2 regions of the Paenibacillus sp. J22R160 genome follow, and region 1 is predicted to be linked to the other one. Evidence: riboswitches for the same ligand, from Rfam matches in the RefSeq annotation. Region 1 holds a riboswitch; the other holds the start of a gene.

Region 1 (15,878 bases):
CCATAAGCTGAATGGGGACGGTGTTCTTCAGTATTCCATTACAAGTGAGACCGGGAAGAACGGGGAAGTGTACCGTTTTAACGATATGGCTGTCGATGATTTCGGTTATCTCTACACGATTCGTACACTGCTAGATCCGTATGGGATTGCGGTTAAATCCGAGCAAATTGTTCGTTATACGCCGGATGGGCAGTTCGACCGCAGTTTGTTCACGCAGGAATACAATGACGCGCAAACCCAGCGGTACAGGTTGGGGTCCTTGCGAAATGTTCAGGTTCGCGACGGGATGGTCTACTTTTTCAATGACGAAGTACAGCAGTTAACTCTCTATCAAGCTCCAATTGGCAAAGAGGAGACAACCGAGCCTAAGCCAGTGTATACAATAAAGCTCCCGCAAAATAAATTTGTTGCCGAGGCAGACGGCTTTAAGCCTGGAGAAATCTACTATTCAACGCGCAGCGGAGAGATCTATCGCGCTTTTGGCGACGGGCATTCCGAGCTTGTTTATCCGCTTGCTGGGTTGGATCGCACAAGACGCAATTTCCCCGAAAGTCTGCATCTTGATAATCAAGGCCGTCTGATCTTCATTGATTTTAACAACAAAATGATTTCCCGGCTCGATCCCGCACAGCCTTACATGATCGAAGGTCTTGTGACCGAAGAGAAGGCGAAAGCAAACGGCATAGAGCTTGCCTTTGATGCCACATCGAGCTCCATTGCGCAGGATGGCAGCCTTATTATCGTAGAATCGACGCAGATTAATCGCCGCCTGCCGGATGGGACGATTACGCCATCCATGGTAGAAGCTCTGTACAGCCAACCAGCAAGAACCCATTCGTTTGTACATTGGTCGGTTGCCGTAGCAGCTCTGATCCTTGTGCTGTATGCGATTAAACTTGTCTTCTTCAATTTGCTGCAGCGTCGTCTTCCCTTGATGATGAAGCAAATTCTCATTCTAGTGCCGGTCATTGCGGCTTCAATGATTCTGCTGTCGACCGTTATTTATGAGAGTTTCTCGAAGAAAATGGAAGAGGAAACGTTCAGCGAGCTTATTTTGCTGGCCAAAAACGGTCAAAATCTGGTCGATGGCGATAAGCTGGAAAGTCTGGCGTCACCGCTGGATTACAACGGGGCAACCTATCAATCTTTCCGCAAAAAGATTCAATCGGTTTTTGAGAATAACGCCCGTGATGATAATCAAGGCTTTTACAAAGCTGTATATAAATACGAGAATGGGGTCATTTATCGGATTCTAGAAGACGATGATGGCATGCATATGTTCAATCCGTTCCAACAAACCCCTGAGAATCAGCAGGTTGTCCTCGAAGGCAAGCCAGCCACAGGGCAGTGGCAGGATTTCTCCGGCGAGTGGCGCTATGCGATTGCCCCTATTTTTAACTCAGCGGGGAAAATTGTCGGTGTCTTCGAAACGAGTAAAAACCTGGATGGCATCCTCAAGCATCGCCAAACGGTACTCCAATCGATTATCCGCAATATTGCGCTCATTTCAATTGGTTTGCTGCTTGTTCTCGTAATTATGACTTATGTGCTGCTCTCTTCGATTCGGAAGCTGCGCAACAGCGTTGGCGAGATCGCCAAAGGCAATTGGGATACGGTCGTTACGATTAATACGCGCGACGAGGTGTCAGATTTGGGCGACAGCGTCAATACGATGGCAGCGCGCATCCGGGACTATATTACCAAGGTAGAGAACTTTAGCCAGTCCTACTATCGCTTCGTTCCGCAGCAGTTTTTGCGGTTCCTGAACAAGGAAAGCATTCTGGAGGTTGAACTGGGCGATCAAGTGGAGAAGAATATGTCGATTTTGATTTTTAACATCCGCAGCTTCTATCTGCTCTCCAAAAAGCTGACGCCGGAAGAGAACTTCAACTTCGTCAATTCGTTCCTTAGCCGATTCGGGCCTTATGTCCGCAAGCATCAAGGTCTTATGAATAAGTACTTGGGCGCAGGCTTCATGGCGCTATTCCCGAATCAAGCGGATGAAGCGCTGCTAGCGTGCATTGAGATGCGCAAGGAATTGGATCTTTACAATTCGCATCGGGCAAAAGTCGGTTATTCGCCGCTTGATTTCGGTATCGGCCTGCATAAAGGACCGCTTCGTCTTGGAATCATCGGCGAGCAGCAGCGTCTAGAGGGCAATGTGATCTCTGATGGTGTGAATGTGGCAAGTATGCTGGAGAAAATGACGGAGCCCCTTGGCGCTTCAATTCTCATTACCGATCATGTGGTGCAATCCCTGCAACAGACGGCAGCCTTCCAATACCGGAACCTGGGATTAATACAGGTAGAAGGGGTGAAGGAGCCGCTTCGATTGTTCGACGTTTATCAAGGCGATCCTGATACGATTCGGGTACTGAAGGAGAAGACCAAGACGCTATTCGAGCAGGCTGTTACGTATTACCAGGTAGGGCGTTTCTATGATGCAAGGGAAGCCTTCTTGATGGTCATTAAACAGAATCGTCAGGATAAGGCGGCACAGTTGTACTTCTATATTTGCGATGAGTATTTCCAACACGGCACGACAGCAGAGTGGAATGGCACATTATCGGTTTCATGATGAAAGAGGCGAACTTGACATGCAAGTGCAGGAGCTGACTACGGAGAAAGACGCACGCCGAATTACTGAATTTTATTTATCCTCCTCATCATTTGATGATCAAAGGCATACACCAGGAGAGTTAGAGCATTTTCGCAATGCTCCCCTGCTTAGCTTGACACACCGCAATCATTGGCATTGGTTCATTGAGAATGAAGCAGGAGAGATCATTGCGGTGACCAGCTGCAAGGAGAATGAGCATCAGTCCGGTGGCTATTTATGGGATTACTTAGCTGTGCATCGCGATTACCGCAGGCATGGTTTTGCGAAAATTTTGTACCAAGTGCTAGAAACGTTCTCGAGAGAAGCGGGAGGGCGCTACATACTTACGTATACATGCGATTTACCCGAATATCAGCCTATTCAAAAAATGTTCCGGGCCAGCGGCTTCGAACTCATCGGCACTTATCCGAATTATTACTATGATGGCGAAGCACGATTAGCTTTCTATAAACCACTTATCGATGACAAATGAACTGATAGATTGGACCTGATGATATGCAAGGAAGCTTAACCAGATGGATGGGTCTGCGGACGGAAGATATCCGTAAGTTGTGGATGATGCTGCCGATCTTTTATTTTAGCGGGATTGCGGAGTCATTGAACTATACGGCGTTCATGGCCCTTTTTAACCAGAGATTCGGCGTGCAGTATTTGCCCTATATCTATATTGCTGAAGCGGCCATCATGCCTCTGGAGGGCTGGCTTTTGGCGAAGCTGGCCAACCGTTTGCCGAAGGCCAAAATGATGACGACGCTCTATCTGTTGATGATCGGTTTACTAGCGTTGAACGGTGCGGTGCTGCTGGGTTTCAAGCTGGGGGGTATCGATTTCCGCTTTTATTATCCCATTTTGTTCCTTTCCTCCAACTTTGTTGTCAGGCAGCTGACGCTGCTTTTATGGAGTACAGCCTTTGACTTATGCCCTACTCAGCAAGCCAAAAGATTGATGCCAGTGTTCATCGCTTCCACGACGACAGGCGGGATTACCGCCGGCTTGATCGCTCATCAAATCGGCAAGCTGCTCGGAACAGAGGCCGTCTATGCGCTCGCTCCGGTGTTGATGGTGTTCGGCTTTGTCTTTTTTCGTAAGGCGCTGTCGCGTTACTTGGTGCCTTTAACGTTAAAAGAAGACCTGCGACTGAAAAACCAGAGCGGAATGGGTCATGCACAAGAAGAAAAGCAACTGCCAGCCGGCTACTATGCGAAGCAGATGCTGCGCAGCCCGTTCTTACTGTGTGCTGTTGCGTTAATGACATTGATGCCGGCCGTGTATTTCATGATCGAGTATCAGTACTTTACCGCGGCGGAAGCCAAGTTTCCACTAGAGGGCGATTTAACCTCTTATTACGGCTTAATTACGGCTATCCAATTTACGTTCTGCCTTTTGCTGCAAACAGTGTCTACGCGCTTAATGAATTGGCTAGGAGCAAGCAATATGCTGCTCGCCATTACTGTGCTGTTCTTCGGCGGATTCGGGCTGACGGCTTTATTTATCAATCAGTCTCTTGGACTGGCGCTGGTTTCGGGCTCCTATGCCGTCTTCTATATCTTGCTGTATTACATTGCAGAGCCTTGTTATCAGCTTTTTTTCAAAATGATGCCCATCTCCAAACGGGACGGCTACCGTTATTTTGCTCAGGGGGTCGCAGCCTCAGGCGGGATTCTAATCGGCTCATTGCTGTCGTTACTTCAATCCTTCGGTCTGATTCAGCTTTCTCTGCTTGCTTGGTTAGGCGTAGGTTTAGCAGTTATTCTCGTATTTGTCGCTTGGTATGGCAGACATTTGTACATCCGTGAGCTGGTCAAAAGTGTGCAATCGCTTCACGCCGATTTGTCTGATATTGCGGAGTCTTTTATCGGGGGCATCCGCAGCTCCAAAGCGCTGTCCGCCATGCTGGGCTACTTGAAGCATCCGAACGATTACGTGCGGGAGCTGGCGCTCGAAGTCATAGGCAAGGCAAAGGATTCCGCGTTCCTGCCACATCTGATCGGGATGATTGGGGAAGAAAGCTCGCGAATCCGCATTGCTGTGCTGCGTGCGATGAATCTCCAAAGTGCTACAATTCAAGACCTTGTACAGGTTGCGTCCTTTCTTGAGGACGAAGACCCGGAGGTGCGAGCAGAAAGCGTTAAACTGATTTCAAAAGCAACGCATCTTAGAAGTCAGTCGCACTTCTTCATTCGCGTCAAGCTGCTGGATAACCATCCAAAGGTTGTACATGAAGGGGTTAAGGCGCTTTACGCGCTCGAAAGCGAGGAAAGCTATCAGGCCTGTGACGAGGCGATTATCAAAATGCTCGATAACGGCGGCGAATGGGCTGTCTATGGCTGCCATACCGTAGCGGATTTGAAGCTGGATGCCTATTCCGCTTGGGTGCTGTCGCTGCTCGAGGATCATCGGCCTGCGGTTAAAGTAGCTGCAGCAGCTTGTCTGGGTAAGCTTCGTCATGTGGAGGCAATTAAGATTCTTCTGAGCATGGTGCCGCTTGCGGACCAGGAGCTGCGCAAAGCCATTCTTCAGGCTTTGGTAGATATGGGCGATACAGCTTTGCCAGCCCTGATCGACAGTGTAAACCATGCGAATCCTTTTATTTGGAACGCAGCCGTTACAGCCCTTGCTGAGCTGCTCGATGAAAATAACCTGAGAACGCAGCTCGTTGAACCTTGCGTAAATCGCATGCTCGCTTCTACGCAAGAACGCGCATTGCCGGAAGCCTTGCTGCAGCTTGGCATGAAGGGGTTAGCGGAGCTTGCGAATCAGCGGTGCGCTGAGCTGCATAATGCGCTTGTCGGCGGAGCATGGGCCGTCATGGCCAAGTTCGTTGACGAACGTATTGTGGCGACGCTGCGCGAAGCAACCAAGGACGAGAGCGAAGAAGTCCGCGAGAATGCGCTTGAGGTGCTGGCCGAGGGATTAGGCGATCGCAAATTGGCTTTGGCGCTGCTGGAGCTATTGAAGCAAGGAACAGCTGGCAGCGATACGGCGATGACCGAGCCGCTTGTGTTATTACAAGAAGCTGCAAGGTGGTCGGACGATTGGCTGAAGGATATTGCGGTTTACGCATTAAGTTCACTGGAGCGTGATGGGATGAGAGAAGAGCGCAAGTTTTTGACTATGCTGGATAAAGTTATTTTTCTCAAGCAGGTATCTTTATTCGCTGACTTGTCGGTGGACGAACTGGGTTTAATCGCTAGTATTGCGACGGAAGAAGTCCATGAAGACTTGACCTATTTACTGCGCCGGGGGCAAAGTAATTCAGCAATGTATTTAATCATTGAGGGCAACGTTGAGCTAAGCAATGAGACGGGTGTAGGCGAGACAGGAACGATTGGTGTTCTGGGACCTAAACAAGCATTCGGGGAAACGACAGCTCTGGACGGATCGCCATCCTCGATTACGGCGCAGGCCATTTTCGATGAAGTGCGTGTGCTTGCGCTGCAAGGTGAAAGTCTCTCCCGACTGGTGAGATTGTATCCGGAGATCGGCATCGGGCTGCTGCATGCATCAAGTGCACGCGTCCGTTTGCTGGAAAATATGCTATTGAAAATGGCGTAGGCTAGCTAGATAGTTGAGCAGAGAGGGTGGGATGAACGTGTCAGTAGAGACCATCGTGTTAAGCAATGATCTGAAGGAGCTTGAGCGGCTAGGCGCATTCTTAAAAGGTCTGGCCCCAGCGATGGGTTTGGATGATCAGACGTTATTCCAACTGAATTTGGTCTGCGACGAGCTTGTAACAAACATCATTCTCTACGGGCATCCCCCGGAAGAACGCTCTATGCATACGATCCGTATCGACATTGGGGCTGCTGCAGATGGCTGGGAGCTTTGCCTGACAGATCACGGAGTGCCCTTTAATCCACTGCTCAAGGCAAGCCCCAGGGTTGATCTTAGTATGGACGAGCGTGGGATCGGCGGTCTTGGCATTCACTTCGTGAGACAAGTAGTGGATGATATCCGCTATGAGCGTTTGAATGAAGAAAATGTACTGATGATGACAAAACGGCGAGTTCAGGAGGAGGGAATATCATGAATATTACTGAGAACATACAGGGGGATATCGTCCTGTTGAGCCTAAATGGCAGGTTGGATGCAAATACGTCAACGAGCTTGGAAGCAGCTTTCGCAAAGCTGGTCGAGCAGGGGAAGGGCAAGTTTGTATTTGATCTGCAAGGACTTGAGTATGTTAGCTCTGCAGGACTTAGAAGCTTGTTGTCCGCAGCCAAAATGATCAAGGTCATTCAAGGCAAGCTGGCGCTTGCGCGTATGAATGAGAATGTCAAAGAGGTCTTCGACATGTCAGGGTTTAGCTCCATTTTTTCGATTTATGACAAGGAAGCAGATGCGATCCATGCCATTTCTTAGCCCAATAAACAAAGGATTGGTCCAAGAGCTGGGGAGGCGCATTTGATGAATATCGTCGCAGGTGTTCTTCTTCTTGTCTGTTTGGTGATTGGTATCGTATGGCAGCTCAGCGAGCGAAGGCGCAAGACGGCTGAGCTGGAGCTTCAGCGGACGATGCAGCTGTTCGATGTCAGCTTGGAAGTGAATTCGACGATTCAGAAGCAGGATTTGCTGATCAAAATCATGGAGACCTCCTCCCGCATCATGAATGCAGAAGCGTCTTCCGTCATCTTGGTTGACGAGGAAAAGGGAGAGCTGTTTTTCGACCTTGCGCTTGGTGAAAAGGGCGATGAAGTCCGCGAGATTCGCCTCAAAATCGGCGAAGGCATCGCCGGCTGGGTGGCCCAGACCGGTCAATCGGTCAAAATCGACGATGCGGCGCAGGACGAACGCTGGTCCTCCAAGGTTGCGAGGCGTGTCGATTACCCGACTCGCAGCATGCTTTGCGTGCCGCTTGCTAGCAAAGGTAAAATTATCGGCGTCCTGCAGGTGCTGAATAAGCGCGATGATGTGCATTTTACCGACCGTGACTTGCATCTTCTAGAGTCCATTGCATCTCCGATCGCGGCATCTTTGGAGAATGCTATGCTCTACGATGTGCTGGAGAAGACGACAGCCGCCAAGGAACGAATGGAAAGCGAGCTGCGCATCGCAACGGACATTCAAATGGGCTTCTTGCCACGCCAAGGCTTGTACATGACCAGAAGTTCAGGGTCAGATCTCGGCGAAGCGAATGAGATTACGGCAGAAGCGCAGGCCTATATTCGTCCGGCGCGTGAGGTTGGCGGGGATTTCTATGATTATTTTCGACTTGGTGAAGATAAGCTGTTTTTCGTTTTAGGAGACGTATCGGATAAAGGAATTCCTGCAGCGTTGTTTATGGCGGTTACGATGACTCTGCTCAAGGGTAAAATGTCGCCGGACATGTCGCCGGGAGAGTTGCTTACCGCCGTTAATCAAGAGCTATATAAGGACGATTCTACGATGTTTGCAACGATTTTCTGCGGTGTGCTTGATGTATGCACGGGGCGTTTGCAGTACAGCGACGGCGGCCATTGTCCGCCATACGTAGTCCGTGAGAACGGAGATGTGGAGCAGCTGAAGGGGAGAAAGGGGCTTCCGCTTGGTGTCATGGATGACATGTTTTATGCAGATAACGAAATGACGCTTGACCGGGGTGACCGCCTTATTATGTATACGGATGGTATTACGGAAGCCGAGGACCGAAGGCAGGAGCAATATGGCTTCTTACGTCTTCATGAACTTTTAAAAAGGGAATTGTCCAGCCAGCCGACGCAGCTATTGGAACGAATGACCCAGGATGTCGACCGCTTCGCAAATGGTGCTATCCAATCGGATGATATTGCCGTGCTCATCGTAGATCGAAAACCAAACAAAATGTAACCTCAAAGATCCACAGGTATGATATAGTGAAATTAGATGACATCATGCGCTCAGACACGGATAATGATGGGGCGCAAGCCGTCGATTGATGGCATTTTACTCAGTACTACCATTCTAGGAGGGTTCATATGCCAATGCATCTATCGCGTATCAACAGGCAGCCAGATACTTCCCTGCACAATCATCCTCGCAACAAAAGCCATGCACAAGGGCAGTCTGCGGGAGCAGACCTCATGAATATACAACGGGCCATGGGCAACAAAGCGGTAGGCAGCATGCTGTCTGTACAGACGAAGTTGACGGTTGGACCCGCTGGAGATGCCTATGAACAAGAGGCTGATCAAGTTGGCAAAGAAGTGGCGGACAAGATAGCTGCCTCAGAAAACAGCGGGGCGTCAGCTGATGTTCAGCGAAGCGAAGGCGGAGAGTCCGAAGAGGAAGAGCTGCAGATGAAGCCGTCCTCGGAGGCGATTCAGCGGAGCGAAGGCGGAGAGTCCGAGGAGGAAGAGCTGCAGATGAAGTCTTCCTCGGAGACGATTCAGCGGAGCGAAGGCGGGGAGTCGGAGGAGGAAGAATTGCAGATGAAGCCGTCCTCGGAGGCGATTCAGCGGAGCGAAGGCGGAGAGTCCGAGGAGGAAGAGCTGCAGATGAAGTCTTCCTCGGAGACGATTCAGCGGAGCGAGGGTGGAGAGTCCGAGGAGGAAGAGCTGCAGATGAAGCCGTCCTCGGAGACGATTCAGCGGAGCGAAGGCGGGGAGTCTGAGGAGGAAGAGCTGCAGATGAAGCCGTCCTCGGAGACGATTCAGCGGAGCGAAGGCGGGGAGTCTGAGGAGGAAGAGCTGCAGATGAAGTCTTCCGACGGCGAAGCGTTTGAGGCAGGGGCTTCCATTGAGTCGCAGATTAAATCCAAGCAAGGCAGCGGCAGTAAGATGGATGCGCAAATTCAAGCAAAGATGGAATCAGCTTTTAACGCGGATTTCAGTAATGTTAACATCCATCATGATTCCGAGTCGTCGAAGCTTAATGCTTCGTTAGGTGCGGAGGCATTTGCGACAGGGAATGATATCTTTTTCCGAGAAGGTCGGTATAACCCCGATTCGCATCAAGGCCAGGAGCTGCTTGGGCATGAGTTAACACATGTCATTCAACAGCGAGGCGGCAAATAAGAGAATCTCCTTATGAGCAACAGGGATAATAATGTCGCCTGTTGCTTTTTCGCATGCAGGAGTGAGCCTAACTAATTCGGTGCACCGCAGAAGCTTTGGGAGCAGGTATATTTGTACTTGAGAAAGTTAAGAATGATCAGATTAAACGAATAGCAGGAGGGCGGACACATATGCTGCCAGACCATGTACACGCGCGTCATTTCGCGCAGTTAGGGCTTTTAAAAGAGATTTTGGATGAGACAGGTCTTGCCACCAATTTGTTGGAGAAATCAGAAGCGATTCCGCTTCACGTGTTGATGGCGGGTTTTCAAGAGGATAAAAAAGAGCGGGAACGCTTTCTGCACTTTAGCTTTTTACCTTTAAATGACGAAGAGATCGCTGCGATCCAGCTGCTGCAAATATACAGTACGCTTCCTTTTCACCTCGAACAAGGAAAGCGCGATGAGGTTGCTGCAGTACTGCTTGAAATCAATACGCGATTGCCGATTGGCCATTATGGCATTAATGAGCATAATGAGCTGCATTACCGCTATGTGTACAGTGTTTCGGCTGGGCGCTCTTTTGACAGCGAAGAAGTGCTGGAAATTTTGAGCTTGTTCGTTTATATGTGCGATATGTTTGCCGATCATGTCGAGCTGGTAGCCAGCGGTGAGGCTAATGCCGAGCAGGTTGTTCAGGCACTTAGAGGTTAAATAGGAACGACGAAAAGGGCTTTTCCCAAATGTAGATGAATCTACTGATGGGAAGCCCTTTTTTCGTGTGATCCAGTTTAAGGGAACTGGGGGCCGCTATTTGTGCGAAATCGCCCTATTCCAAGCTTAGGCGGAACTACAGGGCGTTATTTGCCCGTTGGACGGACCATTTAGCCGGAAAATAGGGATATAGCAGATCATAGTTCCATTTACCTGTTACTCGCCAAAAGATGGCCTCTTGGTTAATTAACGGCATGGCTGGTTGGAGCACCCTTGGGAACCGGGCAACTGGTAGGGTAGAACTGGGATATGCATAATTAACGCCGATTACTCCTGCTATTTCCTTGGATTATTCCATTTTTGTCCAATTAAATGGATATTCTACCGCTAATTTCGCCAAACTAGCGCATTTTCACCCAGCTAGGGGGCCATTAGCTGGAGATTCTACCGCTATTTCGCTCCCAGCCAATAAGCTAAGAAGATTAACGGTAGTTTTTCCATCTATCCAAAACAGTCATCCATGCATCGACAGGCTCTGAAGTCCTCTAAAGCAGACTTGTTGCTTTATTTCACTCTCTCCTGCAAGAGCTCAACAAGCTGTTTGGCCGGATCTTTCATTTGCCCGCCATTGCCAAAGCCATTGCCGTTGCCACCGGCAGGACGGTTGCCGCCTGCTTTACCGCCGTTCTCGCGAGGCTGCTTCCCAGTGTCTGTGCCGTCTGAACCCGCTGCTGCATTCGGTGAAGCCGAGGGTGAAGCTGCTGCATTCGGTGAAGCCGATGCTGAGGCGTCTGGTTTTCCACCTTTTTGTCCGCCGCCATTCCCGCGCGTGCCATCACCTTGATTTCCGCCGTTAGCTCCTCCTGGTCCATTCCCGCCGCCATTCCCCCGATTAGCCATCCGGTTCGCGGAGTCGTCGATGAACTTCTTCTGAGCATCCGTCAGCTTTTCGAACAACTTGGTTTTGTTGTCGTCGCTGAGCTCAGCTTTGGATTCGATATCCTGCGCAACAGGCAGCATGACTTGAGCCTGCTCCTTGGTGATTGCAAGTCCTTCAGCCTTGTCCATCATGAGAAGCGTTTGGAAGGTGGTGAACAATTGTCTCTGCGCCTGACTCATGGCAGGCCGATTCTGGCCCTGCTTCCCATCGGCTGTAGACTGCGCGTTCTGCTGCGAAGACTGCCCAGGCTGAGCTGTACTCGCCGCTGCTTGCTGAGGGGAAGCTTGATTGCCGCAGCCGCTGAGCAATGCGGGAATAAGGATGCATAAGCCGGCTATTTGTTTCATTTTCATATGTTTATGTACCACTCCTATCCTTGATCTTCTCCCTCATTGTACGGCCCAATTATGAAAAAAAAGAGAAGGGAAGCTGAATTGTAGATAAAAGTTAGCTTAAAGATGGCTGAGTGTAATGCGATTGAACTTTAAAGCAGGGGTATCGTCAAATTGTTGAATATCCATTATTTGTATGTGGAGGAAGCGATGAGAAAGTATCAAGGCTTAGAAATCAGTTTGCTTTTTACCTGTTTATTATTTATAGCTGCTTGTGATCAGCAGAAAGCTCAAGTGGAAAAAGAAAAACACCAAGCAACCCATGTTGTTGTGATTGGATCGGAAATAGAAGGCGTTTATCTGGCCAGAGCGGCTATCGACGAAGGGGTGTCGGTGACCATTCTAGATCCCAGAGAGCAACCTGGAGGACAGCTCATTCAAGGGCAGATGCAGTTTCTGGATGAACCGGTTGATGACCAAAATCATTCCTTGCTTCAGGGAAGAGTAAAAGAGCTTTTTAATCGCTATAAAAGTGGTGAGATCAGAAAAGCAAATGAATTTGAGCAGTATTTCAATTCACTCATTAAGGGGATACCATTTGAATCTGGCATCTCTATATAAACGGAGTATGTATTGCAGGCATCGGACCTGATGGGCGGCAGCATGTTCTGGGACAACGTGAGTATCGGAGGATATCCAATTATCTTCAAGGAACAGCAAGTCACACTTGGGGACAACATAGTGGGGACCCCGACAAATATGGTATGCCACTACGTTCTTTTATTCCCAAAGGGTTTGCCAACGTCATTTTAGCAGGTAAAAACGTGGGACCTCATCTGTCGCCTATGGCAGTGCGCGCATTCAAGCTAATACCTCTTTAGCTGCTGAAGTCATAGGGATCCTACTTGGGCATTTAAAAGGAGAGAGGGATTTAAGTAAATTAACACAAAAAGATATGCATGAATATTTAAAAAATAACGTATGGAATTACCTTGAATGGTGTGACGGCCAAAAATAAGCTGAGTGGTTTAACAGAGGATCAAATTCATCAACTGAATATAGGCAAACTCTTGCTTCCGTAATGGCATGTGGTTACTCTCCAAGTACTAATAGCCAAAGTACTAGGTAGCCTAGAAGGGGCACAATTAATATTCCTGTTACAATGCAGAACCAGATCAGAGGACTTTTGAGATAACTACTGAGAATTGTTCGAAAATGAGTCTGTTTATTAAACAATGACATGCGATCACCTCCAGAATATTAGACTGAAGTGTGAGTAAAAAGTTCCTTTTATTTCCAAATTTAAAAGAGAAGCTGCACACGGAGCCCCTCCATTAAACTTGTTTGGCACGACTCGCAGTTAGATTAGGCTGCCTATCATTTTTCAGGGCATATTTTCTGTTCAAAAGAAAACCAAATAACGACGCTAGCGACTGCTGGAACAGCATTCCGAGCACAACAGGAATCGCTACCGGAGGCGGGAAGTACGCTACAGCGAGCACGGCGCCGGCACTAATATTTCGCATGCCACTATTAAAAGTAAGTGCTACGACGACGTCCTGCTCCCACTTCAGCAACTTCGCGACGATCCATCCCAGGATGTAGCCCAGGGAAGCGAGGGCTAGTACAAACCCAGCCAAACCAAGCAGCTTGGCATTAAAATCTCGCAAGTATGGCGCGATAACGGAGCTGTTAATAGCGACAACGATGCCCATGCATATTTTCGAAAAAGGGCCTAGACGACCGCTCCATTGCTCCTTAACTCTTCCTTTTGTCCATTGGTTAAGCAGCATACCTAGAATGGAGGGGACGACGATCATGAAGAACAGACCTTTCATCATGGCCAAAGTGTCCATGTGGACTTTCGTGCCGACCAGCGCAGAGAGTGTATAAGGGACAACAAACGGTGAAAGAACGGTATCCATGAGAATAATGGAGAGCGTGAGCACGATATTTCCACGATAAATGGCGACCCACACGAAGCTTGTAATTCCTGTTGGAATGGCTGCTGCGAGAATGAGGCCAGTGATGGTTAACGATTCATGGCTGTAAACAGCGTGCCCGAGCCCAAACGCAAGCAGCGGCATGCCAACATGCAGAATAAGCAGTGTAGTAATAAGAGGTAGAGGCTGAACGATAACTTTAACAAATTCCTTGAAGCTGGAGCTAATGCTGCCCGAAAACGTCATAAAAGCAAACAGCCAAGGCGATAAGAAGGTAAAGCTGGATAAATGACTGCCAAGCCAAACACCGATAAGTACGCTGACCGGCGTGATGAGCGGCATAATTTTTTCTAGTTGACGATTCAATTGAGATAGCATCTAGGGTGTTCATCCTTCCTGACAATGGGGAATAAGGGCCGAGGTTCGCGTTCTCCCTATTATAAGAGCAATAAGTTAGGGTGACTAGGATAAGATGGGATGGAAATTTCTATTTCCAACGACTGGATACCGTGTTATGATAATGAACAAATGAATACGAATGTATCCCTAGGGGCGCCGCAAGGCTGAGACAGAGCAATCTGAACCCTTTGAACCTGAACTGGGTCATACCAGCGGAGGAAAGTGGAAACCGGACTTTTGGCGCCTCATTTATGCATGATTATTATGCGGGCAACCTACAACCACTTTTCTCTGGAAAAGTGGTTTTTTTGCGTCTTGATTGGCGCTGAAGGGTGCCTGGGCCTATTGATACAGCGGTTCAAAGTGAGGAGGCGGACCTCAATGTCCGAGTGCGAGCTGCATGTGATATCGAACGGCAAATTGGCATGGAAGGATATGGCGGCGATTGCTACCCAGATTCATCCTTATGTCAGGGCCATTCATATTCGCGAGAAAACGAAGCCGATGGATGAAGTTTTTATGGGCGTACAGTATTTATTGGAAAAAGGCGTACCTGCGCAAATCCTTTGTATCAACGGATATCCATGGATGGCAGCCGCTGCCGGGCTTGGAGGTTTGCACCTTCCCGAAAACTCTCCACAGCTGCTGGAGATAAGAGAGAGCTGCCAAAGTGTGCATCGAACGGGAGTCTCCGTACATAGCGCTGAGGAAGCCGTAAAACGCGAGCGGGAGGGGGCGGATTACATCATGTATGGCCATATTTTTGCAACGAACTCAAAGTTGGGGGTTGGGCCAAGAGGGCTTGAACAACTACGGCATGTTGCCGAGCAGGTCACGATTCCGGTCATCGCAATTGGTGGCATGACACCTGAAAGAGTAAAGTCTGTCCTTGCAGCGGGAGCATCCGGCATCGCGGTGATGAGCGGCATTTGGGAGGCGGCAGACCCTGTGGAAACGGTAAAAGCTTATCTCCGAGAATTGCAGCTAGAAGAAATTAGAGGTGAGAGATATGAAGCATACGAGTGACGTTATCATCGTTGGCGGAGGCGTGATAGGCGCATCCATCGCCTATCACTTGGCGAAGCGAGGCCAGTCCGTCACGCTGCTGGAGCGCAGCAGACTAGGGACGGAGGCCTCGGCTGCCGCAGCCGGCATGCTCGGAGCGCAGTCCGAGATGGAGGACACAGGGCCCCTGTTCCAGTGGGCCCGGCATAGCAGAGCGATGTTCCCCGAACTGAGCGGGGAACTGCAAAGCCTCACGGGCATCGACATCGGCCTCGTCCGTGAAGGGCTCTTGAACGTCGCGCTCAGCGACGCTCAGGAACAGGAGCTGCGCGCGAGGGAGAAACTCCAACGCGCAGCGGGCGAAAGAGCGGAGTGGCTGAGCGCAGCTGCAGCCGCAGAGCTCGAACCCGCGCTGAGCAGGGCGACGCGCGGAGCTTTGTACCTGCCGAAGGATGGGCAGGTGGAGGCGCCGCAGCTGGCGGCGGCCTTCGCGCAGGCAGCGCGGGTGCTCGGGGCGAAGCTGCAGGAATTCGCCCAAGTTCAAGGGCTGCTGACGGAGCGCGATCGCATCATCGGCGTCATGACGAGCGAGGGACCGCTGTATAGCGCCCAGGTGGTTGTGGCGGCCGGGACGTGGAGCGGTCAGCTCCTGGCTGGCAGCGGGATCGACCTGCCGGTGTATCCCGTGAAGGGGGAGTGCTTCTCAGTTCTCACCGAGAAGCGTGAGTTGCAGAAGACCCTGTTCACGCCAGGGTGCTATATTGTCCCCAAAGCGGGAGGACGGCTGCTCGTCGGCGCGACGGTTGTGCCCAGCAGCTACGACCGCAAGGTGTCGCTGGCAGGACTGGCAGAGCTGATGGCGAGAGCGAAGCAATTAATGCCCGCAATCGGCGAAGCCGAGTGGGAGAAAGCATGGTCGGGCCTGCGCCCGCAGACGCCAGACGGCATGCCGTACATCGGCAAAGTCCCGATGTAC
Region 2 (15,878 bases), on a different contig from region 1:
AAAATGCCGCCATCAATCCGCTTAATGCCGCGGATCTTGCCCAGCTGCTCCGCCAGCTGGAACAAGGAAAGATCCTTCATCTTCGCCTCAATCATGACGTCAACACGGTCGAGTCCTGCTTCCTTGCAGCTTTTGAGAAAAGCAACCAGCTGCTCCGGCTCAATGTAGTCAGCGTGGGAGCGAAACTCCTTCGTATCTTTGGGAGACTTGGGAGAAGAGACATGGATTTTCATGGGGATATCGCCCCATGTTTTCGCGATCTGTGGGAGCAGCTCCTGAGGCGTGGCCTCCGAAGGATTGCACCAATCATGATGCAAATCCAACATGCAGGGACGCTGCAGCCTTTGGCTCACGGCGAGGGTTTCCTCGAGCGTGTAGGTTTTATCGTCATTTTCAAAAGTGAGCCGCCGCATGATAGACTCGGGCACCTCGGGGATCTTCGCAAACAGCCGCTCTGTCGCGGCTGTCTTGTCTCCGTACACGCCTCCGACGTGGATGTTGATGATGGCCGATTCATCAAGTCCCATCCCATCGAGAATCGCGGCATGATAGCGCAAATCTTGAATCGCTGCCGCTACGACCGCGTCGCTCCCGTTCAGCAGCGTGAACTGGTTGGGATGCATGCTGAGGCGAATGTCCTGGGCCTTCGCGAAGTCGCCGAGCTTCTTGAGCTCGTCTTTATATTCGCCGGCCACATCAATTTGCACATCAGGATGAGTGGCTAGTGGGATGAGCGACGAAGAGAGACGAAACAAGCGAACCCCATGTGCAGCATTGTAAAAAAGGATGCGCTGCGTTGCTTCAAGATTTTTGCGTCCGATATCAATCGCACGCTGAATGGCTTCCTCACGGGGACGCTGGGAGAACAGCTTGTAAGTGAATGTTGAGCTGGGGGTATTATTAAAAATCGCAAGCGCGATCGATACGAATCCGAGTCGGATAATCATGGGGCCTCCCGTTAAAAGTGCAAGATAAAGTTATTGTTAATGTGCCCCCTAACTGAGGGTTTAAGGCATTAAAAGTAAGAAAAGACACCTAAAAGGTGTCTTCATCTCTATCCGATTTAAATTTATCTATTTTATCTATTTCATCTATTTAATCTCTCTGATCCTTTTGTGATTTCTCTGATCTCTGCGTGGATCTCTCTATTGTATCCGATCTATCCGGTTTTCTCCAAACTACCCTCAAACCAAACCGCCTTAAACCCGCTCAACCTTCAAGAGGTTCGTAGTCCCTGATTTCCCTACAGGAACACCTGCGGAAACGACAGTAAGATCGCCCTTTTTCACATAGCCGAGCGTTTCAGCATGCCCGATAGCCGAACGAATCATCGCATCGGTCGAATCGCAGAACTCGCCATGGATCGGGATTACGCCCTGTACCATGCTAAGCAGATTGATCGCGTACTCGTTGGATGTCACCGCGATAATCGGTGCTTCCGGACGATACTTAGCGATCATCCGTGCAGTGAAGCCGCTCTCTGTCGGTGTCAGAATCGCTGCAGCTTTCAGCTTATTCGCGGAAGATACAACCGCTTGGCACAGCACTTCCGTCACTTCGTTGTTCGATTGCAGCTGTGCGTCGATCAAGGAGCTGCGCTCCATGGTTTGCTCAACGCGCTCGGCAATTGTCGCCATCATCGTCACGGACTCGATGGGATACTTGCCTGCAGCGGTCTCGCCGGACAGCATGACCATGTCACTGCCGTCAAGTACGGCGTTCGCGACATCGCTCACTTCCGCACGCGTCGGACGCGGGTTACGCTGCATGGAATCGAGCATTTGCGTTGCTGTAATAACCGGCTTGCCGGCTAGATTACAGGCACGGATCATATCTTTTTGCGCGATCGGCACTTCCTCGGTAGGGATTTCTACCCCAAGATCGCCACGCGCAACCATGATGCCGTCGGAGGCCTCGAGAATAGAAGCGAAGTTCGTCATGCCTTCTTCGTTCTCAATTTTCGAGATAATTGGCGTATTGCCTGCTCCATACTGCTCGAGAATTCCGCGAACTTCCTGAACATCATTTCCGTTACGGACGAAGGACATCGCGACAATGGAGATATTTTCTTCAACACCGAATTTAATGTGCATCACGTCACGCTCGGTTACACCCGGCAGAGAGGTGCGTACACCTGGCAAGTTCACACCTTTGCGCTGCTTCAGAACGCTTTGGTTCAAGACGCTGCAGATCACTTCTGTGCCATCGATGGATTCAACACGAAGCTCAATGGAGCCGTCATCAATGAGAACGAGATTGCCTGGCTTAACGTCCTGCGGGAGACCTGGGTAATTCACGGAAACACGGCTGCCGTCGCCAATGATTTGTTCAGTCGTCAAGACGATGCGATCGCCGGTTTTCAAATCATAAGAAGCATCTTTCAATTGTCCGATGCGGATTTCCGGTCCTTTGATATCCATCAGAATCGGAACGACAACACCCAACTCCTGAGCCGCTTGACGTACGCGCTGAATGCGTCCGCGGTGCTCATCCAAATCGCCATGAGCCATATTGAGTCGAGCTACGCTCATACCGGAGCGAATGAGTTCCTTCAGAGTCGGGATCGAATCGCAAGCAGGTCCCATGGTGCAAATGATTTTCGTTTTACGCATTGTTAAGGACTTCCTTTCGTAGTGGACGAATCAATTTTGGCTTCATTATATGCCTTTTTTCGACAAAACTCTATGAATTATAGTATGCTATATGAAATATAGTATTCAGGCGGTGGAAAATGAAGGTGACGAGTTACACGTTTGATAAAAGCAGCAATTGGTACGGGGAATCGCAGGAGGGTTGCCAGGATTGGACGCTTGTACTTGTTACTTACGGCCGCTGTGTGTATTGGATCGAGGAAAAGAAGCAAGTGCTGGAGAAGGGGCAGTGGCTGCTCATACCGAGCAGTATTCCCTTTTATGGACGAAGTGTTCCAACCATGCTGCACGAAAAATATGTCGTTCAATTTGATCCAGGAACCGTTCAAGCCTCTTTCCCGCTTTTCAAACTCTCCAGAGCCGCAAGTCGAATCACAAGTAAATACGAACTGATTCTCGACCGGCTGCGACACATCCATCAGCAATGGCAAGACAAACAGCCCTATTATCAGACGCTGTGTGAAGCGCTGCTAACAGAGCTGTTCGTTTATTTGCATAGAGAGTGGGATCAGGAGGCTGTCACGAGTGCTACACTCCAACTGGTTGAGCATATGAAGAGCTACATCCAGAACCACTACCGGGAGCATGTCACCAAGGAGGAGTTGGGTGCTTGCATTAATAGATCGCCGAATTACGCGGCGACACTTTTCAGCAGAGTGACCGGCCAGACGATCAGTGAATGCGTGCATGCAGCCAGGATCAAAACCGCCGTATACATGCTTAGGCATTCGGCATTGACAGTGACGGAAATATCCGATTTCATCGGGTACAATGACCCGTCTTATTTTTATCGCGTGTTCAAAAGGTTGACTGGACTTGTACCGACTGACTTGGTCTCTGACCGCGAAACCGTCCGTAAATAGCGTGGGTCAGCCTTCGATGACACAGCTCTCATCGTTACATTGTTCCTCCGCCACGACGCACTTCAGGCGGGATCTTCTCAGGACCTTTATCAATATTCTGGTAAATAAACGTACCGACACTGGCTTCATCAAATTTTGGTAGCTGCATCGTTTTCGTCCAAGCGGTTACGACAACCTCTTTATCGCTGGGCACATCTGGATTAGATACAGCTAACACACCAGCGCCAGCTTTCTTGAAGCGACTTAAATAATCGAGCCGGTCCTTCAACTCTTGAGGCGCATCTGGATGGTAATAGATAATGATGTCGCCGTGCTCCAAATTATGGACAAGCATCGCATACGTCGGTCTTTCTTTGTAAAAGCCGAATTTCAAGTCATGCGGACTGTGCGTGCCTGAGGTTGGAATTTTCATCTCGTAGGTCAGCATGCCCTCATCGTGGCCGCGGCCGTAATCTTTATCCGTAGTAACCTGGATCGGCGCATTATAATTAAGTTTTTCTACGCTGTATGTGTTGGATGAGGACTGGATCAGAGAAGTACCCACAGAGCAGACTGCCAAAATTATAAGGGTATGGGAGAGAATCAGCCATGTTTTGCGTTTTTTTTGCAGAGCTTGCTTCTCTGCTTTTTTCAGCTTGCTTGTGTTCGCTTTGTTCGTTTTAGCGGCTATCACGTAGCCGATGATGGCCAAAATGAAAAGGGCTGCCCCTATATAAAGCAAAATAGCAATAAGATCTGGTCCGTTCTGCATGGTGGAATTGTCCATTGATATGAGCTCCTTTATGTTTATAATCCGTCTTACACTACATATTGTAGTTTCGATAGAGACAAGAAGTCAAATTTTTTGTAAAGATCCCGTTTTCATCATGAGAAAAGGAGGATTTTCCCATGGTAATGTTGAATCATGTAATAAAATGTCTATTTTTGTAGAATAAAAGGAGGAGCGACCAAATGACAGCACAGATGCTAGAATTACATAAAAGAAACGGCTTGATGGTAAAGCTATTGTGGGCATGTTTGGTGTTAGGAATGGGGGCTTCCTATAGATCGATGGGAGTAGTGACGACCCTACTGGCTTTCGGAGCGCCTATCGCGGTAATATGCACGTTTCTTATCTGGAAAAAAATCGGGATCAAATACACGAAGTATATCATTGCGATAGGCCTTAATGTGATCTCCTATTTCTTTATGGCGCATAGTACCGCTTTGTCTGGCATGCTTATCTTATATTTAAGTTTAGCGCTCACCTCCTTGTATATGGATTATAGGCCGATGCTGCTCAATGGTGTGCTCGGAATCATTAATTTGAACTATTTCTGCTCCACATTGTCAGGTCCAATTGACTATATTGCACTCAATGCTTTTTATGTGCTCACAATTATTACGCTTATTGGTCAAGGTCAGATCGGGAGTAGACTATTGAGCCGTGTAGCCCAGAGCGCTCGGGAGTCCGAGGTGTCACGCATGAAGACGGAAGAGGTTCTGACAGGGGTACGCACGACAACAGAAGCGCTGGGAACTTCTAGTAATACGCTTCATGAAAATGCATCCGTTACTGGCAGAATCACAGAAGAAGTCGTCGCGGCTTTTCAAGAGATTTCCATCGGTATTGAATCTCAAGCAACTTCCATTACAGACATCACAACGGCAATCCAAGAAGTGAATGAGACCGTAGAGATGACCTCTTCCGCATCGGACACAATGAGCAGCAGATCTCGGGATACAGCCCGCATGACGAATGAAGGCAAGAGTCAAATGGAAGATCTGACGCATAAAATCAAGGATATAACCGTGATCGTATCGGAAACGTCGAACATCATGAATGAAGTAAACGAAGAAAATGTGAAAATTGGAAATATCGTGACAACGATCGCTGATATCGCTAATCAAACGAATCTTCTATCGCTCAATGCTTCCATCGAGGCTGCAAGAGCTGGGGAACATGGTAAAGGTTTTGCAGTGGTTGCTGGTGAAATTCGGAAGCTTGCGATGAACGCACACGTAGCTTCGACGGATATTTCAGAGATTCTGGGCTCCATTCAACAAAAGGTGGAAACAGCTGTCGAGAAAGTGGCCATCGGTAAAATAGCGGTAGAATCGGGCAAAAAATCAGCGGAAAGCGTTGAACAATTATTCGAGGTCATTCATACGAATACAGCTGAAGTTATGGAGCAAGCAGAGAATTTGCAGCGCATGAATCAGCAATTACAATTGTCGTCCCAGAAGGTTGCCGAGGAAATGACATCTGTCGCAGCGATAACCGAAGAGTCCGCTGCTTCTGTGCAGCAAGTGCTAGCTAGCGCGGAAGTACAGCAGAAACGGGTGGAGGATATTGTAGAGAGCATCCGCCAGTTGTACGGATTAACGCTGGATTTAAAGCTTTTGATTGAAAAATAATTTCGCAAAGGCATTGCCAAATATCGGTTAATCCGATACAGTTAAGCCAAATGAATAGCAACACGGGTGCTTGATGAAGTCAGGCTGAGATAGTGGCCCTATGCCACTGACCGTTAATCTGATCTGGGTAATGCCAGCGTAGAGAATTGGAGTGCCTTTCTGCACTAATTTTATGCCTGCCGCATCCCGGTAGGCTTTTTTTGTCGTGTTCGCCTATCTCATTTGACAAATTGTATCCAAGAAAAAGGAGTGGGAAGAAGAGATGGCACAAAAAGAAACAGGAGCAAAAGGATTAAAATTGACGGATATATTGGTCACGATCGTGATCGCAGCGGTATTTGGGGTGATTTATCGCATATGGGGTCCGATATATGAGTTGATAAAACCGATCGGTCTGCACGCCGAGCAGTTAAGCTACGGTATGTGGTTCATGGCGGCCACATTTGCTTTTCTCGTAATTCGGAAGCCAGGAGTCGCATTATTGGCGGAAGTTGCAGCCGCGACGATTGAAGCGCTTTTTGGAGGAACATGGGGGGCATCGACACTTGTGTACGGCATTCTTCAAGGACTTGGCGCAGAGCTGATTTTCGCGCTTTTCCTGTATCGTCGGACTAATGTGAGTGTAACCGTTCTAGCGTCCCTCGCATCCGCAGCACTTTCCCTGCCCATAGATAAATACTATGGCTACATTGATCAGCTATCATTCTGGAATTTTTGCTTATTTATTGGGCTTCGACTCGTTGGTTCTGCTATTATCGCTGGCATATTCGCCTTTTATTTGGCTAAGGCATTGGCTCGCACTGGGGTACTTAACTTGGTTCGTCCCGTTTCGAAGAAAGATTACGATGCACTGGGGTAAAGCGAATGAACGAAGAATCGGCGTTACCAATCTGCGCTTAAAATACCCCGGTGACGAGGCTCCCCTGTTATTTCAAGGGGTATCCTTTTCCGTGATGCCGGGGGAAAAGGTGCTGCTGCTCGGGCCAAGCGGCTGCGGCAAATCGACGCTGCTGCAAGTGCTGAGCGGGATCGTCCCCAATATTATCGAGATTCCGCTTAAGGCGGATAAGCTTCTCACGCCAAGCCGCTGGGGGTATGTGTTTCAAGACCCGGATGCTCAGTTCTGCATGCCGTATGTGGATGAGGAGATTGCTTTCGTATTGGAAAATAGACAGGTCCCCCGTGAGGAAATGCCGGTTCGCATCGCGCATTATCTGAGGATGGTGGGGTTGCAGTTAGAAGATGCTCATACCTTAATCAGCCAACTGTCGCAGGGGATGAAGCAGCGGTTGGCGATTGCAAGCGTCCTCGCTTTGGAGCCGGAAGTGCTTTTTCTAGATGAGCCTACGGCGTTATTGGATGAAGGGGGGACTGGGCTTGTTTGGGAGACGATCCGGTCCATTGGCGCTGACATGACCTTAATCATTGTCGAGCATAAAATCAGTGGTATTCTCGATCTCATCGATCGTCTGATTGTCCTCTCTCCAGATGGCGAGATACTGGCTGACGGCTCACCACAAGTCGTCTTTGAAAGCTACAAAAAGCAGCTTGCCGACTATGGCATTTGGTATCCTGGCGTCTGGGACGACAGTCACATGGGACGCTTAAGCAGGAGTAATGCGGTTGTGGACGCTGATGCAGGAAATCGGCAGCCGATCATGTCCTTTCGCGATTTTACCGGGTTTCGCGGCGGAGAGATCAAGACCTCTGTGGATAACTTGAGCGTTTATCCAGGTGACTGGATCACGATCACCGGTGCTAACGGCGCTGGCAAAAGCTCGCTCCTACTCGCCATTATGAGGCTTATCCCAACCAAGGGCAGCTGCTGGATCGAGGGAGTGAAGGGCAGCCAAATCGAACATCTCGCTGAGCAAGTCGGCTTTGTGTTCCAGAACCCCGAATTCCAATTCGTGACGAATTCAGTGGAGGAAGAGCTGCTCTACTCCTTGCCGGAGACGGAGGAGGGGAAGGACACGCAGCAGGCCGCTCTGGAGGAGCTGCTGCGGCAGTACGATCTGCTCGCGCTGCGCAAGCGGCACCCGTTCCAGCTCTCGATGGGCCAGAAGCGCCGCTTAAGCGTAGCTTCTGCGACGGTTCGCAGCCCTCGTATCCTGCTGCTGGATGAGCCCACCTTCGGGCTCGACGCACGCGGTACGATGCGCATGCTGGGGCAGCTGGAACGGCTGCGCGCAGGCGGGACAGTCATCGTGATGGTGACGCACGATGAGGAGATCGTCAAACGCTGCGCCACGCGCGTTTGGCAGGTTGAAGCCGGCTGTGTGAAGGAACAGTCTGCGACTTTCGCAGCACACGCCAAGGAAGGAGCGCCGATGGTATGCAAATAACGTTCACGTACCGTGAAACTTGGCTGCATCGGGTCAATCCGGGAGTGAAGCTTGTCCTGTCGCTGCTTCTGTTTGTTCTTGTTGTATTCACGCATAATCTGAATACAATGATGTATTTAACAGCGGGCGCGCTGGTGCCGCTGTTCGTATATTCAGGCCAGCCGCTGCGGCGTCTGCTGCTGTATGCTTCGCCGTTCCTGCTCATCTTTCTCTCCTCTGCGGCGGGAATGATGATGTTCGGCAATGGAGAGACGGAGTGGTTTCGCCTCGGGTTCATCCGAATCACGGAAGAAAGCTTCTACCGCGGTCTGCATCTGGGCTTCCGGGGCCTGCAGGTCGCGGCAGTCGGCTTGCTATTCAGCTTGACGACGCGGCCGGTTGCCCTGTTTTATACGCTGATGCAGCAATGGAAGGTGGCGCCGAAGTACGCCTACAGCTTCCTTGCCGCTCTGCGTATGCTGCCGCTTATGCTGGAGGAATTCCAAACGCTGCGGTATGCGCTTAAGGTGCGGGGCAGGAAGCGGAGACGCAACTGGCTGACAGGTTGGTATACGACAATGCGCATGTATGCTATTCCGCTCCTTGCGCAGAGCATCCGCCGCGCTCACCGAACAGCCGTGGCCATGGAAGCGAAACGTTTTTCTAGTCACACCAAACGAACCTATTACTATCAATCCAGCTACTCCAAATTAGATATTTATTATCTGGTTTACTGGTTTCTACTTGTTGTATTCGCGCATTGGGTGGGGACGGCATGGCCGATTTGGGATGCTCTTGACGTCCGGTAGACGGAAGTGGACTAAGCTATTGCCCCCATTTGAGCGACAATGTAACCTCGCAGCAAGGTATGTCATTCGTTTGGGGATCAATAGTAAACTTAATGGAGCTTGGTGAGTAACTGGTCACAACAACCGATTTGCAGCCGAAGGAGTGGACAATACGATCCACTTCTTTTTGATTTCCCTGCTGGGCATGCGTCATTAACTCGCGAGCGATGGCCGGTTCAGCCAGCTTTTGAATGACGAGTGAAGCGTCCTTAAGCAGATGCTGAGAAGACGCAACCGAGTTGGAAAGCATTTTAGAATCGACGTTTGGATAATCACGGGGGATGTTCGTATTCGAATATAAATTGGGGTAATGCTGCTCCCAACCTGCCCAAACTTCCGACTGATCAAGATCAAGATGCTCATAGTGGCCATAAGGTCGCTGATAAGGGGAAGCAGGAGAAACAGTCGTGGAATGAGGATATAAAAGCTGTTGATGAAAGTAATAAACAGGGTAGTTGTACATGGGACGGGCCCCTTTACTTGAGAATTGAGCTTGCGTGCGCTTTAGCAATATATGTGGAATAGGCACGTTGGTGCATCAGCGGCATTGGACGCAAAAAGGGCCACCCTCAAGTAGATTAACTACTTAGGGCAGCCCTTTCGTCTGTTGATATAATTATTTGCGCGTCAAAGTAACGAAGCTTGTTGCTTTTTGGCCGGATGGAGTTACAGCCGTTACTTCAAAAGATGCTACATTACCTTCAACTTGAATTTTACCGTCAGCATCTACCTTTACAGTACCTACAGGGTCAGTTCCATTACCTTGTACATCGTTGGTAATAAAAAGTGTGCCCAGCGCAAAGTTATAATCCGCAATCTCCGTATTTTCATATGTGATGCCATAATTGTCTGTCAGGGAAAGATCCATATCGATAAATGGATTAATCACAGCTTTGGCAACGCCGTTATCATCCTTCATTTCTTTACTAATGGAAGTTTCGCCTGCTTTAATTTCTGTTGCATTAACAGCGTCGCTAGTAACAGTCACCGTTACGTGCAGTTGTTTGGGATCGTCGTTACCAATTTGAACAGTTACACTGATATCTGCTGTTCCTGCCTTGTTTCCGATTACGTATGCGTGATGGTCATCTGAAACGGCAACTTTCGCAACGCTAGTGTTAGAAGAGAACACAGATTTTACAATACCTGGCATAGCTATAATGTCACCGCTAGCGTCTTTAACTTGAATTTTAATTTCTTTAGCAAATTTGCTTAGTGTTGGATCTTCAGCAGTTGCCTGATTGATCGAACCTGTTGCCGTACTTGTTAATCCGCTATCGATTACGGAAGCCAACGTGTAATTGCCAACAATTGAAATATTGCCAGTGTCAGTTGCAGCTACGCTGAAGCTTCCAGATGCCGTTTTAATCGTAGAAGCGTCTAGTCCGCCAAGTGTTACGGTGTAATCTCCTGCTGGAAGCGCAGCGTCAACAACAATGGTAGCTGTAAGGCCATCTGCCGACCATGTCGTTTTTGCTGGAACTGTAGTAGTGGCATTTTTTAGTGTGAATGTTGCTTTGGTTGTGTCCACTTTTTTATTCAGAGAAACTGTGACTTGTTTATTGTCGGATGAAGCTTGAACTTTTGTAATCGAAATGAGTGTTTGGTTGTCAAAAGCTTGCTGCGCCGCGTAAGAGCTTTGAACGAGGTCAGCGCGGTTAGCTGCTTGATCTCCGGATTTTCCAGAAGGATGAATACCTAGCTCTGTTGCCTGTTTCACGGCATCCGTATACCAAGGTGTACCTGTTACGGACACTTTTTTACCTAATCCTTTAAGAAGCAAGGTGTCGAGCTGACCTGCAGTTACGGAGTCACCAGGGACGAAAGTTGTATCGGTAACACCGTCAATAAGGCCGGCTTTTTTCGCAGCTTCGATGTAAGGAATTGCCCAACCGTTAGCGGAATCATCTGCATGAACGTCAGTAAAGCTGGACACCTTAACTGAAGTATCTACTTTAATGTCATAAATGAGCGTTGCTACTTTTGCAAATTGTGCACGAGTCATATTTTGCGTGATGCCGAACGTGTTGTCGGATACGCCTTCGAATATATCGGACGCCAGCATAGCATCGATTTTGGCTTTTAATGAAGCGTCGATCGTAGCCAAGTCGGTGAAATCAGCACTAGTTTTGCCAGCAGCAGAAGCAGGGTGAGTTAGCGCAGCGGAAGTGAACAAAGAGAAAGCCATAGCAGCTGTTGCGATCATTGTTAGTTTTTTCATGTAGTACCTCCTAGGATTTAAATTCAATATGAAGTTATGAATCTAGCAAGCAATCGTGCGTCGTTCTGTTGCTATAACTATAGCTTGCCTGATAGCCCATGTCATTGTCAAATTCTTGGCAGTTGAGGTGGTAGAGTGCTAATAGGGATATTAAAGAGGGCTCGGCGAACATCATTCGTTAGGAGTCCTTTCTTTGTTGCTTCTTGCCTTAAATTTTTGAACAACCAGTATGTTTGCTGTTGCAGAATCTTTCATGTCACAATAGACTTAGAATAAGAATAAAATGAAGTGTAATTCACAGAGTGGAGTGGGAGAAACATGGACATAAAAGAAGCAATCCGCAATCGCCGGAGTATCGGGAAAGTCAAACAGGACCCTGTTGACAAAGCGCTGATTGAAGAGATATTGGAAGCAGGCACTTGGGCACCAAACCATGGCCATACCGAACCGTGGAGGTTTTGGGTGATGACAGGTGAAGGTCGCGGACTGCTAGGGAAGGGCTATGCGGAGGTAGCGGCGTCTGAAGCCGATCCGGCATTGACTGAGGAAGAGTTGGCTGTGCTGAAAGGCGCTCAGGCGAAAAAAGCATTTCGCGCCCCAGTGGTCATTGCCGTGGCGATAACACCTTCGACACAAGCCGTTGTGCCGGAGATTGAAGAATACGCAGCTGCACATGCCGCTGTCCAAAATATGCTCCTGACCGCGCACGCGCTTGGTCTGGGAGCGATCTGGCGGACGGGAGCGCCGACCTATCATCCGAAGATGCGCGAAGCTTTCAGCCTCGGCGCGAAAGAGGAGCTTGTCGGCTTCGTCTATCTCGGCTACCCGGACATGGCTCCGCCGAAAGCAGCGCGTACCCCATTCGCGGGAAAAACGCTTTGGGTCAGCGAGTAGCGTTCGCTGAAAATAACTGCAAAAAGTGCAGCAAATTCCACGTGTTTGTGCGACTTGAGAGGGAATCATGTCATTCATACATCAAATTTTCGGGTTAAAGCCCTGCACGGGGCGATTTGACGGAATTAGATGTAGGTTTTACATGATTTGGCCTTGAGTCGCTGGCACGGGCTGAATTTGCTGCACTTTTTGCATGTAGAAACCCCTCCATTCCCACAATTATCTTGGGAATGGAGGGGTTAGGTCTTTTAGTTCTTTAGCGCAACCGCGACCTTCGCGGCGGTTGCGGCATTGTGGTACACCAGCGCGATATTCGTCTCCAGGCTGCGGCCTTCGGTCAGCTGCTTGATGCGCGCTAGCAGGAAAGGCGTGACCTTCTTGCCGGTCACGTTCTGATCTTTGGCTTCAGCAAGCGCCTGCTGGATGAAGCTTTCGATCTCGACATGGTCCATGGCGGATTCCGCAGGGACCGGATTGGCGATGATGGCGCCGCCGACAAGGCCCAGCTCCCACTTCGTGCGGAGCATGGCCGCGATGCCTGCTGCCTCATCGAGGCGGAAGTCTACGCCGTAGCCGCTTTCGCGAGCGTAGAAGGACGGGAACTCGCTCGTCTTGTAACCAACCACGGGAACGCCGTGGGTTTCCAAATATTCGAGCGTAAGGCCAATATCGAGAATGGACTTCACGCCTGCGCAGACAACGGCAACGTTCGTCTGCGCCAGTTCAGTCAAGTCGGCGGAGACGTCCATCGTCACTTCGCCTTCTCGGTGAACGCCGCCAATGCCGCCGGTAGCGAACACTTCAATGCCCGCCAGCGCAGCGCCGATCATTGTGGCTGCGACGGTTGTCGCGCCGATTTGGCCCGACGAGAGGATGTAGGGGAAGTCGCGGCGGCTGACTTTTTCCACATGAGGATTCGTTGCGAAAGCTTCGAGCTCCTGCTCGTTCAAGCCGATCTTGATCTTACCGTCCATAATCCCAATTGTAGCCGGAACGGCACCGTGATCGCGGATGATTTGTTCGACCTTTTTGGCCATTTCTATGTTTTGCGGGTAAGGCATACCGTGAGAAATGATCGTGGTTTCTAAAGCCACGACTGGTTTATTGTTCGCCAAAGCCTCTTTAACTTCATCAGTAAACGTTAGGTAAGTTGTATTCATAAGGGGGATTCGTCTCCTTTGGTCAGGTGAAGTAAGGTTTGTTGCAATCGTTCTTCCGTCAGCTCGCTTGCGACAGATTGATCGGTTTGCAGCGTTATATGGGAAGCAGCGAGTCCGTAAAGGCAGGATTCCATATAGGTGGCTTGCCGCATGACCCCGTAAGCAATACCGGCGACAAAAGCATCGCCTGCGCCCGTGACCTCCACGACTTTGGTCGGAAGGGGCGGGACAAGCCGCTCGCCTTCCTCGCCGGCATACATCACGCCTTGACTGCCGAGCGTTAGGAAGACGTGACGGACGCCGCGTGCGCGGATTGCTCCTGCAATCATGCTGTAATCGCTGCTGTTGCTGCTGTTGTTGCCGGCCGCGATACCTGCCAGCTGACAAGCTTCCTCCAAATTGGGGAAAATCGCCGTTACCCCATGCAGCTCTTGCGGAAGCCTTTTGGCTTTTTCCGAAGATACGGGATCGATAAATAACGGGAGGTTTTCTTCCCTGCACCGATCAATCAGTTCGCCAAGAGTCTCAGCAGGTAAATTCGTATCTGCAATAATAAGCTTGGCAGAAGCCACATGCGGCCATTTGTCCCGGAGCAGGGCAGGTGTACATTTATCGTAGATGTCCATATTTGCAAAAGCGAGAAACATCTCGCCTGTCGCGTCGAGCAGTGCCGTGTACGTCCCGGTGTTTTCACCCTGGAGTACAATAGCTTGACTGACGTCAACGCCACGTTTCCGCGTTTCTTCTAACACCCATTGGCCGGCTTTGTCATCGCCAACAACCGTGACCAGCGCCGCCTCGCAAGCTAGTCCCGCCAGCGTCTGGGCGATATTGCGCGCAACGCCGCCGCAGGACTCTGTCACGGTGACTGGATTCGAAGAGGCCAGGCGAATGGCTTGCTTGCTAGTCGCTTTGCTATCTAGGTTCGCCCCGCCGATACACATGACCGTACTCTCATCCGATGTCACATAAGCTCGCCCGCGGATCGTCCCTTTCTTGGTTAGGGCAGCGATGTAGCCGGCGACAGCCGACCTTGAAATACCGATGATGCTGGCCATTTCATGCTGGGAGATGAATGGATTTTGACGAATGAGCGCTAGAATTTGCTGTTCACGATCCATGAAATGGCTCCTTTCGATCGTTGACTATCTTTAGTTTATAATAGCAGCGGACAAATGTCCAACAGTAAAACAATTGTTTGCGATGCGTTCGCAAAATGAAAAGGAGCCTGCTTCCCGAAACCGGAAACAGTGCTCCTTTAATCGCTTATTCTGAATGCGAAGACTCCGAACGGCTTCGGATGCCCAGCAGCCCTAGCAGTCCCAACAGGCCGACATAACTCCATCCGCCCCAGCCTTTTTTAGCGTCTTCCTGCGTTTGAACCATTAAAGCTTTCATCGAGGTTGGCGGTGTAAGTCCATATGCCGCGGCATGTTGATTCATATCCGTAGTCATATGCAGCCTTGCATCTGCGCCAGGCATACCGAATGGATTTGTCTGATAAAAAGTGGGTGAACCTTGCTTGGCCGCCTCCCAGCTTTCAGGGCTAGAGATCACTTGCTGATTATGAGGATGCTTACGGTATTGATGCGCTCCAAGCAGGACGGTAATGCATAGAAAAGAAATTAAAGCTAGTTTCATAAATCGGGGAAACATGTTCCATACCTCCAAGCACTTCTTGAATAGTGGTCTGTAAATGCAGGTATGGTTATATTCCCCTATGAACGAAAACTTATGTATCAATAAATTAGGACAATTTTATTGATTAATGAATTTCTCAAAAACGAAACCGAAATCCTTCACTTTATACTGCTTATGCGTGCTTACGAGCCAGTCGAAGGCATTTTGGTTTACCTGCTTGAATTCCTCGGAAAGCTTCTGTCCCTCGGTTTTCGTCGTACGGTTTAGTGTGGAGGAAGCGAGCTCGATGCTTTGCTTCGCATAGTCAAGGAAATGCTCATTTTCCTGCGTGATGTCCGAAATCTTAATCAGAGCTTTATACAGGTCTTTCAGTTCTTCAACATGCTTTTTGTGCACATCAATCGAGAAAATGACGGAACCCAGCACGAATTTAATCTCCACATCGAGATCCACCGTGCCTGCTGTTTCCAGGGAAACTTGGGAAATAGCATATTTGCTGTAAGGGTAGCGGTGCAGCACACGTTTCTTGCTAACGGCGCTTGTGCCGTCGAGATGAATTAAGGCTTGGTTCGTGAAACAGTATTCATCTGTTTTGGATTTAATCAAAAAGAAAATCTTCTCGTTATCCTCATGCAGAACGTAATCATCGCTATCTACCTTATCGTAATTTTCAGGCTTAATCACTGAACCTACATCACTTAACCCCAGAATGTCAGCTGCTACTCTACCGAACATAATATCAATCCTCTCCTGAGCAAATAATTACTTAATAAGTATAGTATAAATTATGGAATTCAGGCGAGTGTTATAACTTAAAAAAGGGCTACCTTTGAGTAGAAGCATCTACTTGAGGAGCCCTTTGTTTTATTTACTTGGTAA

What was found. Region 1 has a riboswitch for thiamine pyrophosphate ahead of AC58UW_RS16060 (thiamine phosphate synthase). Riboswitches for the same ligand answer to the same signal wherever they lie in the genome.
Region 2: another riboswitch for thiamine pyrophosphate. It lies ahead of AC58UW_RS17240 (ECF transporter S component); the one in region 1 lies ahead of AC58UW_RS16060 (thiamine phosphate synthase).

What each region holds. Positions count from the first base shown of each region.
Region 1 covers NZ_JCAUAU010000006.1:158,316-174,193, reverse strand. The annotation lists gene AC58UW_RS16115 (adenylate/guanylate cyclase domain-containing protein) at 1-2,578, shown strand, start outside; gene AC58UW_RS16110 (GNAT family N-acetyltransferase) at 2,556-3,092, shown strand; gene AC58UW_RS16105 (HEAT repeat domain-containing protein) at 3,116-6,175, shown strand; gene AC58UW_RS16100 (ATP-binding protein) at 6,213-6,650, shown strand; gene AC58UW_RS16095 (STAS domain-containing protein) at 6,647-6,982, shown strand; gene AC58UW_RS16090 (PP2C family protein-serine/threonine phosphatase) at 7,028-8,425, shown strand; gene AC58UW_RS16085 (eCIS core domain-containing protein) at 8,554-9,591, shown strand; gene AC58UW_RS16080 (YbjN domain-containing protein) at 9,762-10,283, shown strand; gene AC58UW_RS16075 (hypothetical protein) at 10,848-11,576, opposite strand; gene AC58UW_RS16070 (FAD-dependent oxidoreductase) at 11,766-12,176, shown strand; gene AC58UW_RS16065 (bile acid:sodium symporter family protein) at 12,890-13,876, opposite strand; TPP riboswitch at 14,037-14,135, shown strand; gene AC58UW_RS16060 (thiamine phosphate synthase) at 14,279-14,923, shown strand; gene thiO (glycine oxidase ThiO) at 14,907-15,878, shown strand, end outside.
Region 2 covers NZ_JCAUAU010000007.1:82,341-98,218, forward strand. The annotation lists gene uvsE (UV DNA damage repair endonuclease UvsE) at 1-947, opposite strand, end outside; gene pyk (pyruvate kinase) at 1,200-2,612, opposite strand; gene AC58UW_RS17225 (AraC family transcriptional regulator) at 2,732-3,514, shown strand; gene AC58UW_RS17230 (DUF3105 domain-containing protein) at 3,549-4,280, opposite strand; gene AC58UW_RS17235 (methyl-accepting chemotaxis protein) at 4,466-5,911, shown strand; TPP riboswitch at 5,964-6,073, shown strand; gene AC58UW_RS17240 (ECF transporter S component) at 6,174-6,770, shown strand; gene AC58UW_RS17245 (ABC transporter ATP-binding protein) at 6,757-8,256, shown strand; gene AC58UW_RS17250 (energy-coupling factor transporter transmembrane component T family protein) at 8,247-9,044, shown strand; gene AC58UW_RS17255 (YuzC family spore coat inner layer protein) at 9,061-9,546, opposite strand; gene AC58UW_RS17260 (S-layer homology domain-containing protein) at 9,700-11,304, opposite strand; gene AC58UW_RS17265 (nitroreductase family protein) at 11,623-12,198, shown strand; gene AC58UW_RS17270 (pseudouridine-5'-phosphate glycosidase) at 12,447-13,358, opposite strand; gene AC58UW_RS17275 (carbohydrate kinase) at 13,355-14,479, opposite strand; gene AC58UW_RS17280 (hypothetical protein) at 14,625-15,014, opposite strand; gene AC58UW_RS17285 (PH domain-containing protein) at 15,117-15,734, opposite strand; gene AC58UW_RS17290 (Ig-like domain-containing protein) at 15,868-15,878, opposite strand, start outside.